2 regions of the Mesorhizobium sp. WSM1293 genome follow, and region 1 is predicted to be linked to the other one. Evidence: riboswitches for the same ligand, from Rfam matches in the RefSeq annotation. Region 1 holds a riboswitch; the other holds the start of a gene.
What was found. Region 1 has a riboswitch for thiamine pyrophosphate ahead of M729_RS0103150 (YkoF family thiamine/hydroxymethylpyrimidine-binding protein). Riboswitches for the same ligand answer to the same signal wherever they lie in the genome.

Region 1 (5,651 bases):
CATATCCGGTGCCTATGCGGGCATCCGCTGGACGAAATGCAATCTGCGTGGGCGCATGGACGCCGTCTGCTGGCCGGCGCAAAAGATCTCGGATGAGGCAGAGGCTGTCTGGCACGCTGCGACGCCCGATCGGCTCGACATCGTCGGCGGCCATGCCCTTATTGCGCCGCTGGCGGGCCTCAATGCCTATGACAAGCCGTCGATCTTCACCGAACTGAACATGCAGTACGCCCCCTGGATCACCAAGGAGCGGCTGCGCGAGCATGGCATATTGCTGGTCTGGCCCGGGCGCGATGTGCCATCTTATCTGCAGGCGTGGGTGGGCGACATCCCGGTCAAAATCGTTCTTTTCGACTGGTCGCTCAAGGCACCGCCGGTGGCGATCAGCTTCGCCGCCATTCCGCCTGGCGCGCGGCAGTTGCCGGGTGCTATCGACGGCCTCGCCCGACCGAGCAACTGAAGCAGATCCGCCGGTCCGCTGGACGAAGCAGGTGACAATGCCCATCTATGTCCAGACAAACTTGCCTTTGAGGAGACGTGATATGGCGACTTCGACCGAACGCGCAGTCCTTGCCGGTGGCTGCTTCTGGGGTATGCAGGATTTGATACGGCGCTATCCCGGCGTCATCTCCACCCGTGTCGGCTACAGCGGCGGCGACGTGCCCAACGCCACCTACCGCAACCACGGCACCCATGCCGAAGCCATCGAGATCAATTTCGATCCGGCCATCATAAGCTATCGCACGCTGCTGGAACGCTTTTTCCAGATCCACGATCCGACGACCCGCAACCGCCAGGGCAACGATGTCGGGACGAGTTATCGCTCGGCGATCTATTACACCAGCGACGAACAGAAGCGCATCGCCGAGGACACGATCGCCGATGTCGATGCCTCGGGCCTGTGGCCGGGCAAGGTCGTCACCGAAGTCGCACCCGTTGGCCCCTTCTGGGAAGCCGAGCCCGAGCATCAGGACTATCTGGAGAAATATCCCAACGGATACACCTGCCACTTCGTCAGGCCAGGCTGGAAGCTGCCGGTTCGTGAGAAGGCTGTTTCGTAGGGCTCACAGCTTCCGGTCCTGCCATGCATTGCCGCTCGATGGAGTCGTCGAGCGGCATCATCGCATCCCAAACACCTTCAGTCAGCGCGCCTTGTCGCGTCGGTGAAGCCATCGAGCTCTTCACCAATATCCGAAAGTGCCCTTCGAACGATTGTCTCGACCGTGTCTTGCCGATCGGGATCGAGTAAACGAAGACCTCGTTGGATTGCATCGCGCCAGCTGGCACCGCGATTCCAAGCTTCGGAGAACACCACGGCGAGATCATCTTGCCGGCGGGCAGTTGCCATCGCCTCGACCAGCAAGCTTGCCTGAAGAACATCTTTTTCCCGTTTTGCCGCGCCGTTTGCATTCGCTTGGCGAAGAGAGGCGACAATCAGTTTGTGGACGGCATATCGCTCGGGTGAGGGGACCAGTACCGGGACTCCGGATCGATGCAACAAGACGGTTCTTACGGGTTCGCGGATCAGAAAATCCAGGAACCGCAAGGGTTGTGCCGATGCGCCGCCCAGCGACGGCATCGCGCTCGCGTGGTCGGCGTAGTCGTCGCTACCCCGATTTGGGGTCAGGAATTCGACCTTGTAGCGGGAAGCGTTTTCGAACTGGGTCGTGCGATTGGCATCCGTTCGGTGCGGAATTTCGCGAAACGACGGATCGATATCGCGCAGCACATTCATGATCGGTGGCAGACTGTCGCCCACTTCGACGGAGACCGAGTGAAATTGGGCAAAGTCGGCATCGCCTGTCTGTAGCGCTACCCCCGGCAGCCTTACGCCCAGATATCCGGCGTAGGTCTGGAATGCGACCGTGCCGACAAGTACGCCCCGCAAGCGGAAAAACCCGGCCTTGCCAAGAGCTTCGACGATATCGCCGGTAAATTTTTCCGGCTCCATCAACCCGGCCTCGCGAACAAGCGTCGATACGAGCTTACGACGGCTTTTCAGATCGCTCTTGATTTCCCTGAAGGCGGCGACGCGTTTTGCGATCTCGGGATCGTCGGCCGGACCGACATATCGTCTTGTCGTCTTCGGTCTGGTCTCCTCGAAATACCAGTAGTCGCGGCCTTTTACCGGAACCCGTACGAAATTGCCTGCCGTCGAGAAGTCAGTTTGGAACGAGGCATCCAGGCTTCGTTGCACGAGTTCAGCGAACAGAGTGCGATAAGCAATATCGATCGATTTCATGGCGGCGTCCGACCAGGGTCTTTGCGTTATAAGAAATTTGCAGTTCTCTTATAACTGCGCGCTTCTGCTCCTGGTTTCAAGTGGTTATAAGAAAATTGCGAAAACCTTATAATCGCCCGACCTGTTATCAGAAGCAGCGCCATACACCGCCAGCGGTGCGCGCCTGCGTCGATTTCCTGCGGCATGCGCATACCGGCCGTCAGACGCTGTCCGGCGATTAACGATGCGCCGAAAACCCGCGGAGCATTCGCTCCGCGGGTTTTCGCTCCAATTGGCGACAACTTACTTGCCGCAATGGTTGTCGTTGACTGTCGGCGAAGCCGTGCCCGGCGAGGTGCCGTTGGCATCTGGCTGTGCGCCCTGCGGACCGGCCGGGCAGTTTTCATCCGCGTTGGAATTCATGCCATCGGGCATGCCGGTCGTGCTGTTGGTTATGCCCGGGTCCACAGTGTCCGGCTCGACCGTATTGGGTGAAGCCGGCGTGTTCGGCTCAACCGTCACCGATTTGCCGCTGCCGCCTCCGTTTGCACCGTTATCGTCAGCACTTTGCGCCATGGCTGATGTCGCCAGGCCAATGGTGAGAGCCGAAGCTGCGAGGATTTTCATGTCTCCATTTCTGTGAACTCGTCGCTCATTCTTACGAAGGTGATCGCATCGCGACTATGGGGACAACCGGTCGCGGCAGTGAAGGTTCCCGACAAAATTCCGCTCAGGCGCACCACGACTGGCGCAATCCTTTTGGCGCAGTGTGCTGAAAAACGGCTTTCCCTTCAACCCGAATGATGCTTTAAGGCGCACATCCACAGGGGTGCTCCGTACGGTCGGGGCTGAGACGGGGGCGGCAAGCCCACAGACCCTAGAAGCTGATCTGGGTAATACCAGCGGAGCGAGGCGGGCGGTGTTTTCAGGCGCACAGATTTCCCTATATCCCATGACCGACGATTTCGTCGGTGTCATCCTTGGCGGGCTTGGCGCGCTCGATCCCTGGCGCGACAAGCTCAGGATCGAGACCGACGACATCTCGACCTTGCTGGTCGGGCCGCCCGAAGTGCTGTTTCCTGCCATGCGCGACCTCTTCGTGGCGGCGGCACGCAGCGGCAAACATTGCGTGTTGTCCGCCACCATCTCGCGCGGCTGCCCTGGCGAGCCGGACGATCCGATCTGCCGCTCCGATGCACTTGGTGGGCCGGTCGGGCCACTCGGCCCGCGCAGGGATGCGGCCATCGCGGCGGTGCGCAATGCTGCTGTCACCGGCCAGCCGGCGGCCGCGCAGTTCTCGCTCTATGTGATGGGCACCGACGACCACATGGACGAGATTTACGGCTGCATCGACTTTCTCAAGCAGTCCGGCGTCTATGAGCGTTCCAAGCATTTCTGCACGAAATTGCGCGGTGATGCCGGTGCGATCTTTTCGGCGCTGGACGAGGCCTTCTGTCGCTTCGGACCAGGCGCCGGCCACGTAACTCTCGACGTCACGGTCTCGGCCAACAGCCCGTCGGCTGTCTGAAGCTGCCGCCGCTTCCGCGCGGCCGTCAAAGGTTATCTCCCGTGGTCTCATCGTCAGTCGCTTCGCGCCGGATCGCGAGCCTTCTTGCCAAGGCAGTGCCGGCCATGGTCTCGGTCGGGTTGCTCCTGCTGGCGTGGGAGCTTTATGCCACCTATTCCGGCATCAAGCCGACGATATTGCCGGCGCCGTCGCGCGTCCTCGAGCAAGCGATGCTCAATCGCGAGGCGTTGGCCAACAACGCCGTTCCGACCATCCGCGCCACGCTACTCGGCTTTGCCTGTTCGCTCAGCGCCGCTTTTGCGCTGTCGATGCTGGTCGACTTCTTCCAGCCGCTGCGCCGCGCGTTGGTTCCCGTCTTCATCGTCAGCCAGACCTTGCCGCTGGTGGCGATCGCGCCGCTGGTGGTGCTGTGGTTCGGCTTCGGACTGGCGCCCAAGATCATGCTGGTGGCGCTGGTCACCTTCTTTCCGATGCTGGTCGCACTGGTCGAGGGCTATGAGTCGACCGAGGCCGAGATCGGCCAAATGCTGCGCGCCATGGGAGCAGGGCGCCGGCGCATCTTCGTGCTGGCGCGGCTGCCTTCAGCACTGCCTTACTTCTTTGCTGGCCTCAGGATCTCCATCACTTATGCCGTGGTCGGCGCCATCTTCGCCGAATATGCCGGTGCCGCGAAGGGGCTGGGCATATACATGCTCAACGCCAAGAACAATTTCCGCCCCGATTTGGTGCTGGCCGCCGTCGGTGTCAGCGCCGCGCTGACACTTGTCCTGTTCGGGTTGACTGTGCTGCTGCAGCGCCTGGCCATGCCCTGGGAGCGAGCCGACAAGGCAATCGCAGGGAAGGGGCCGCGGCGATGAACCGGCTCGAGCTGCGGCATGTGCGCAAGGCGTTCGGCGGGCTCGACGTGCTGGCCGATATTTCGCTCAGCGTCGGCGCCGGTGAATTCGTCTCGATCCTTGGACCTTCGGGCGCCGGAAAATCGACGCTGTTCCAGCTTCTGACCGGCGCCGAGCATGGCGAGGGCGAGATGTTCTTCGACGGCGAGCCGCTCGATGACCACGGCAAGCGCTTTGCCTTCATGCCGCAGCGTGATGCGCTGATGCCTTGGCGGCGCATCCTCGACAACGCGACGCTTGGACTCGAAGTGCAAGGCATCAGGCGCAAGGCGGCGCGGGCGCGCGTCGCGCCGCTGTTTGCCGAGTTCGGGCTTGCCGGCTTCGAGCGACATTTCCCCGGGCAGCTCTCGGGCGGCATGCGCCAGCGCGCGGCCCTGCTGCGCACCGTGGTGCAGCAGCGCGACATGCTGCTGCTCGACGAGCCGTTCGGCGCGCTCGATGCACTGACCCGCACCGCCATGCAGCGCTGGCTCGAACAGATGTGGCGGCATCACCGCTGGACGGCGCTGCTGATCACCCATGACGTGCGCGAAGCCGTGTTCCTGTCCGACCGCGTCTATGTGCTGTCGGCGCGCCCGGCCCGCATCGTGCGTGAAATCAAGGTGCCGCTCCCGCGCCCGCGCAGCCTTGGCGGCCAAGCCGCACGGCAGGCAAGCGCGCTCGAGGCCGAAATCCTCGACATCATCCTCAACCCCAACCCATCCAAAAGGACACGACCATGACTGACTTGACGCGCCGGCAGGCCTTGCTGCTCACGCTTGCCACAGGCCTTCCGCTCGTTGCCGGATCGGGGCGAGCCCAAGCACAATCGGCACAAAAGGTCACCGTTGCCCTCGACTGGACGGTCAACACCAACCACATCGGACTGTTCGTCGCCCGCGACAAGGGCTTCTATCGCGAGGCCGGGCTCGAGGTCGACATCCTGCCTTACAGCGATACCGGTGCGGGCACGCTGGTTGCAAATCGCGTCGCCGATTTCGGCATCAACGGCACCATCAGCCTGTTC
Region 2 (5,651 bases), on a different contig from region 1:
TAGGTCGCCAGGATGCGCGGATGCTGCGCCCTGGCCAATTCGGCGAGCTTGTTGTTGGCGCCGACATTGTCCACCGTGATCGGCTTGTCGGAAGGCTGGAAGCCGGATTCCTGAACTTCCGGCGGCGTGAACATCTGGCAGCTTGCCAACGCCACGGCAAAGCCGGCCAGCGCGAGAAAGCGCGCCAGCGGTTTCATTCCCAATGTGTTAGCGCCGATCGCCAGAACGGCTTCCTTTCGGGTCCCGGCACATGACATTGAAAATCGGGGACGATCTTCAGAATGTTCACGTGCCATATCTCAAACTGCTGCAGTATCCGCGGCCCATCCCAGGGCGGGCGCCGGATACTGCAGGCAAATCACGGCCTGTGCCGGACCGGTAGGGCGGACCTAGCCACACTCCCCCGGTCATGGCAAGCAAACGCCACATCGCCTGGAGCCGGTTTGACCGTAAATTATGTCCGCTTCCGGGCAACATCGCGTGATGTGGAATATCCGGCACCCGCGCCGATATAGCGCCGGAACGCCTCCGGACCAGCCCCGGCGAAGAAATCATCAGCCTTGCCGGTGGCGGCGACCAACCCATTGTCGACAAACACCATATGCTCGCCGATGCGGCGTGCATCCTCCGGCTGGTGGGTGACGAACAGCACTGTCATGGCGCGTTCGGCATGAACGGCGGCAACCAGGTCCAGCATCTCGTCGCGCAAAGCCGGTCCGAGCGAAGCGAAGGGCTCGTCGAGCAGCAACACCGGTCGGTCGCGCACCAGCACGCGGGCCAGGGCGACGCGCTGGCGTTCGCCCCCGGAGAGCTCGCGCGGCAGGCGTTTCTCCTTGCCCGCAAGACCGGTGCGCGCAAGCGCCTCGGCGACCGCGGCGCGGTCCGCCTCGGTCAGCCGCAGGGATGGCGAGCGGCCGAGCCCGACATTCTGCTCGACGGAAAGATGCGCGAAGAGATTGTTCTCCTGGAACACCATCGACACCGGCCGCGCCGAGGCCGGCTCGGCGCTGACATCGACACCGCCGATCAGCACGCGGCCCGACCGTGGGGTCTCGAAGCCGGCGACCAGATTGAGCAGCGTCGACTTGCCCGAACCGCTCGGCCCCATGATGGCGGTGATCGTCGCCGCGGCAAACTCGACATCGAAAACAAGCGGCGCCTCGCCATAGCTGCCATAGCTGAACGACACTTTGTCCAGCCGCACCGGCGCGCCCTTCGCGAGCCCGTTGGCCGCCTTTTCACGCATCACGGACCTCCTCCCTTCCCAGCCAGTGCGCCGCCACGATCAACGCGAGACAGACGAGGCCGAGCAGCAGTGCGAGGCCGGCGGCATCCTCGGTGCGGTAGCTGCCCATCCGAGCCAGAAGAAGGTAGGGCAATGTCTGCACGGAATCACTGCCGAACAAGGCAATGACACCGAGATCGCCGAGCGACAGCGCCATGGCGAAAGCGAAGGCCGTGGCGAGCGGTCGCCGCAGCGACGGCCAGTCGACCAGCATCAGCCGGTTCCAGCCCGCAATGCCGAGCTGTGCACAGAGCCGTTCGTGACGCTCGCTCGCTGCATCATAGGCGGGACGCACGGCGCGGAGCGCAAACGGCATCGCCATCACCGCGTTGACGGTGACGACCATGACCGGGGCGAGGGCGAAGACATCGCCGACATGGCGCAACAACAGGAACCAGCCGGCGCCGACGACGATCGGCGGCACGACCAGGACAAAACCGGCGCCTGTATCGGTCGCGTGTTCGAGCAGTGTCTTTGCGCCGGCACGGCGGGTCAGCGCTAGCGCCCGCCGCGCCATGGTCAGCGCCAGCGACAGCATCACCGAAAGCAGCGCCGACAGGAAGGCGAGCGCCGCGCTGGTCAGCGTTGCCTGCCGGACAGTGGCCTCGCCGGCCAAGCGGGCGAGATCGGCACTCAATCCGGCCATCACGGTTGCCGCCATCGGCCCGACAACGAACAGCAGCGCCAGGACGATGAGTAGCGCGTTCAACCAGGTCTCGCTCCGATTGACCGAGAGATAGCGGCGTTGCGCGACCGGCAAATTGGTGTCGCCGACCACATTGGCGCCTAGCCGCGTCAGTGCCAGCACCACGATAAAGGTCAAGGCGATCTGCAGCAGCGTCAGTGCAACGGCCCGTGCGGGATCGAAATCGAAGCGCAGCGCCTGGTAGATGCCGACCTCAAGCGTCGTCGCGGCCGGCCCGCCGCCGAGCGTCAGCACGATCGTGAAGGATGTGATGCAGAGCATGAACACAAGCCCGGCGACGCCGGGCAGTGCGGCGCGCAGCGTTGGCCATTCGATCAGCCGGAACGCCGGCCGCGCCACCATGCCGAGTTGGCTCGCCAGCCGCCATTGGTCGGCCGGTATGGTCTGCAGCGCCTCGAGGAACAGCCGCGTCGCCAGCGGCAGGTTGAAGAAGACATGGGCGACGAGAATGCCGGACAGGCCATAGATGCCCGGCCAGCTTCCGCCGCCGATAACGGCAAGCACGCCGGCGAAATAGCCGGCACGGCCATAAAGCGCCAGGATGCCGAGCGCTGCAACGATGGCCGGCAGCGCCAATGGCACGGCGAAGATCTGCAGGATGAAGGCGCGGCCGAAGAAACGTGGATGCCGCGACAGAGCGCGCGCCACAAACAGCCCCGGGATGACCGAAAGCAGCGTCGACAGGACCGCTTGCCAGAGCGTGAAGCGAATGACGCGAAGCAGATAGGGATCGAAGGCTGCCCAGGCGCCCGAGAAATCATGGGCGCCCTCGAAAAGCAGGCCGGCAAACGCGCCGCCGATCAGCAGCGCGATTGCAGCGAGCGCTACAATGCCGGCACTGACGCGGGAATCCGTGGAATGCGCCGGCGCCATCGCGCTGCCTATTTGCTCATCACCGCCAGCCATTCATCGACCCAGGCCTTGCGGTTGGCGGCGACCTCTTGCGGGCTGAACAGCAAGGTCTTCGTCGGCTTGACCAGTTTGTCGAAGGCCGGATTGAGCGGCTTGTCGGTCTTGCCTGCCGGGAACATCCAGTTGGTCTCGGGGATGGCATCCTGGAATTTCGGCCCGGTCATGAAGGCCATGAACTTGGCCGCCAGCGGATTCTTGGCTCCTGTCGTGGTGATACCCGCCACCTCGATCTGCAGATACTCGCCCTCCTCGAAGGAGGCCGCCTGGTAGCGCTCCGTGTTCTCGGCGACCATGTGGTAGGCTGGCGACGTCGTGTAGGACAGCACCATCGGCGCCTCGCCCTTGGTGAACAGCCCATAGGCCTCGCTCCAGCCCGGCGTCACGGTCAGCACCTTGGCCTTGAGCTTGGCCCAGGCCTCGGGTGCCTTGTCGCCATAGACCGACTTGACCCAAAGAAGCAGGCCGAGGCCTGGCGTCGAGGTGCGCGGATCCTGGATGACGATCTTGTCGTTGGCACTGCCTTCGATCAGCTCCTTCAGGCTCTTCGGCGGCGTCTTCATCTTCTGCGTGTCATAGACGACAGCGAAATAGCCGTAGTCGAAGGGGACAAAAGTGTCGTCGCTCCAGCCGCCCGGCACATTGACATCCGTCACCGCGCCATGCGGCGCGAACAAGCCTGACGCCTTGGCATCGGCGGTGAGATTGGTATCCAGGCCAAGCACGATATCGGCCTTGGTCGATGCGCCTTCCAATCTGACGCGGTTGAGCAGCGCGACGCCATCGGCGACCGAGACGAAGTCGACGTCGCAGCCGCATTCGGCCTCGAACTCCTTCTTCACCACGGGACCCGGACCCCAGTCGGCGGTGAAACTCTCATAGGTGTAGACGGTGAGCTTATCCTTGGCCAAGGCGGGCCCGGACAAGGCCACGACCGTTGCTGAAACAAGAGCGTATAAAAGCGTGCGCATCGGCGCCTCCTTCGTTCGAATTGAAAGGAATTGAGGCGTCGGACTGTCCGAAACGTCTAATCCCTCCGCCGGTACAAACCGGATCAGGTTCAGCGGGTTGGCGAGACTGCCTCTCAGCCGGTCCGCGAAGATCGCGTCCGGCACCCCGTTAGAGCGTTTCGACACATAGGCCGGGCCGATCCGCCATGCAAGCGGGAGTTTGCCGCCTTCCGTTTCCCGTGCCGGGCTGGTAAGGGCCACACGATATGAGCACATTCACCATCCTGCTTGGCGGCGATCTCATCCGTACGCCACGGCTCGACCGTCAGGTCAAAGGCTCCCGCGTCATCGCCGCCGACGCCGGCATCGGTCATGCGCGGTTGCTGGGTCTCGTGCCGGAGCTGTGGGTGGGTGATTTCGATTCGGTGCCGGCCAACCTGCCGGACGATCTCGCTTCCGTGCCGCGCCGGACCTTCCCGGCGGAAAAGGACCAGACCGATGGCGAACTTGCCGTCGCCGCGGCACTGGAGCGCGGCGCGACCCGCCTGGTGCTGGCCGGCGCCTTTGGCGGCAAGCGCGCCGACCACGCTTTTCTGCATCTGTCGCTCGCCCTGCGGCTGGCGGAGGCGGGAACGGACGTGCTTTTGACCAGCGGCGCTCAGGAAGGCATCCCCCTGCTGCGCGGAACGGCCGGCTTCGACTATGCCGACGGCACGCTGTTTTCGGTGCTCGGCTTTTCCGAGCTCGACGGCCTGACCGTCACCGGCGCCAAATGGCCGCTCGCTCACGTCAAGGTGGCGTTCGGTTCGTCGCTGACCATTTCCAACGAGGTCAAGTCCGACAAGACCGGGGGCCGCCTCGAAATCGCGCTCGGCCATGGCCGCGCGATGCTGCTCGCTCATCCCTATCCCTTACCTGAAAGCTGACATGGCCCCGCCCCTTCTCAACCTCGACGGGATAAAACTGACCTTCGGCGGCACGCCGCTGCTCGATGGCGCCGCCTTGACGGCTTCGGCCGGCGACAAGATCGCGCTGGTCGGCCGCAACGGGTCCGGCAAGTCGACCCTGCTGAAGATCGCCGCCGGCCTGATCGAGCCGCAGGACGGCGAAGTGTTCCGCCAGCCTTCGGCGACCGTCCGCTATTTGCCGCAGATGCCCGACATGGAAGGTTTTGCCACTGTCCGCGCCTATGTCGAGGCCGGGCTTGGCCCCGCCGACGATCCCTACCGCGCCAGCTATCTGATGGAGCATCTCGGCCTGTCGGGTGAGGAGCGTCCGAACGACCTGTCGGGCGGCGAGGCGAGGCGCGCCGCCCTTGCCCGCGTCATGGCGCCGGAGCCCGATATCCTGCTGCTTGATGAGCCGACCAACCATCTCGACCTCTCGGTCATCGAATGGCTGGAAGAAGAACTCATCCGCACCTCCTCGGCGCTGATCGTCATCTCGCACGACCGCCGCTTCCTCGAACGCGTGTCGCGCGCCACGGTCTGGCTCGATCGCGGCCAGACCCGCAGGCTGGACAAGGGCTTCGGCCATTTCGAGGAATGGCGCGACCTGGTTCTGGAGGAAGAAGAACGCGAGCAGCACAAGCTCGGCCGCCAGATCGTTCGCGAAGAGCATTGGCTGCGCTACGGCGTGACGGCGCGGCGCAAGCGCAACATGCGCCGGCTCGGCGAGTTGCAGACCATGCGTCAGCGTTTTCGCGGTCATCGCGGGGCCGAAGGGTCGGCGACTATGGTGGCGAGCGACGCCACCGAGTCCGGCAAGCTGGTGATCGAGGCGAAAAACATCGAAAAGAGCT

Region 2: it holds a riboswitch for thiamine pyrophosphate, as region 1 does, so the genes downstream of both, thiB (thiamine ABC transporter substrate binding subunit) here and M729_RS0103150 (YkoF family thiamine/hydroxymethylpyrimidine-binding protein) in region 1, are expected to answer to the same signal.

What each region holds. Positions count from the first base shown of each region.
Region 1 covers NZ_AZUV01000001.1:643,762-649,412, reverse strand. The annotation lists gene M729_RS0103170 (glycosyltransferase family 39 protein) at 1-460, shown strand, start outside; gene msrA (peptide-methionine (S)-S-oxide reductase MsrA) at 543-1,061, shown strand; gene M729_RS0103160 (GSU2403 family nucleotidyltransferase fold protein) at 1,139-2,242, opposite strand; gene M729_RS0103155 (hypothetical protein) at 2,525-2,848, opposite strand; TPP riboswitch at 3,037-3,150, shown strand; gene M729_RS0103150 (YkoF family thiamine/hydroxymethylpyrimidine-binding protein) at 3,141-3,749, shown strand; gene M729_RS0103145 (ABC transporter permease) at 3,854-4,606, shown strand; gene M729_RS0103140 (ABC transporter ATP-binding protein) at 4,603-5,367, shown strand; gene M729_RS0103135 (ABC transporter substrate-binding protein) at 5,364-5,651, shown strand, end outside.
Region 2 covers NZ_AZUV01000014.1:77,514-83,164, forward strand. The annotation lists gene M729_RS0118890 (M48 family metalloprotease) at 1-197, opposite strand, end outside; gene thiQ (thiamine ABC transporter ATP-binding protein) at 455-1,246, opposite strand; gene thiP (thiamine/thiamine pyrophosphate ABC transporter permease) at 1,239-2,864, opposite strand; gene thiB (thiamine ABC transporter substrate binding subunit) at 2,873-3,871, opposite strand; TPP riboswitch at 3,915-4,029, opposite strand; gene M729_RS0118910 (thiamine diphosphokinase) at 4,117-4,776, shown strand; gene M729_RS0118915 (ABC-F family ATP-binding cassette domain-containing protein) at 4,778-5,651, shown strand, end outside.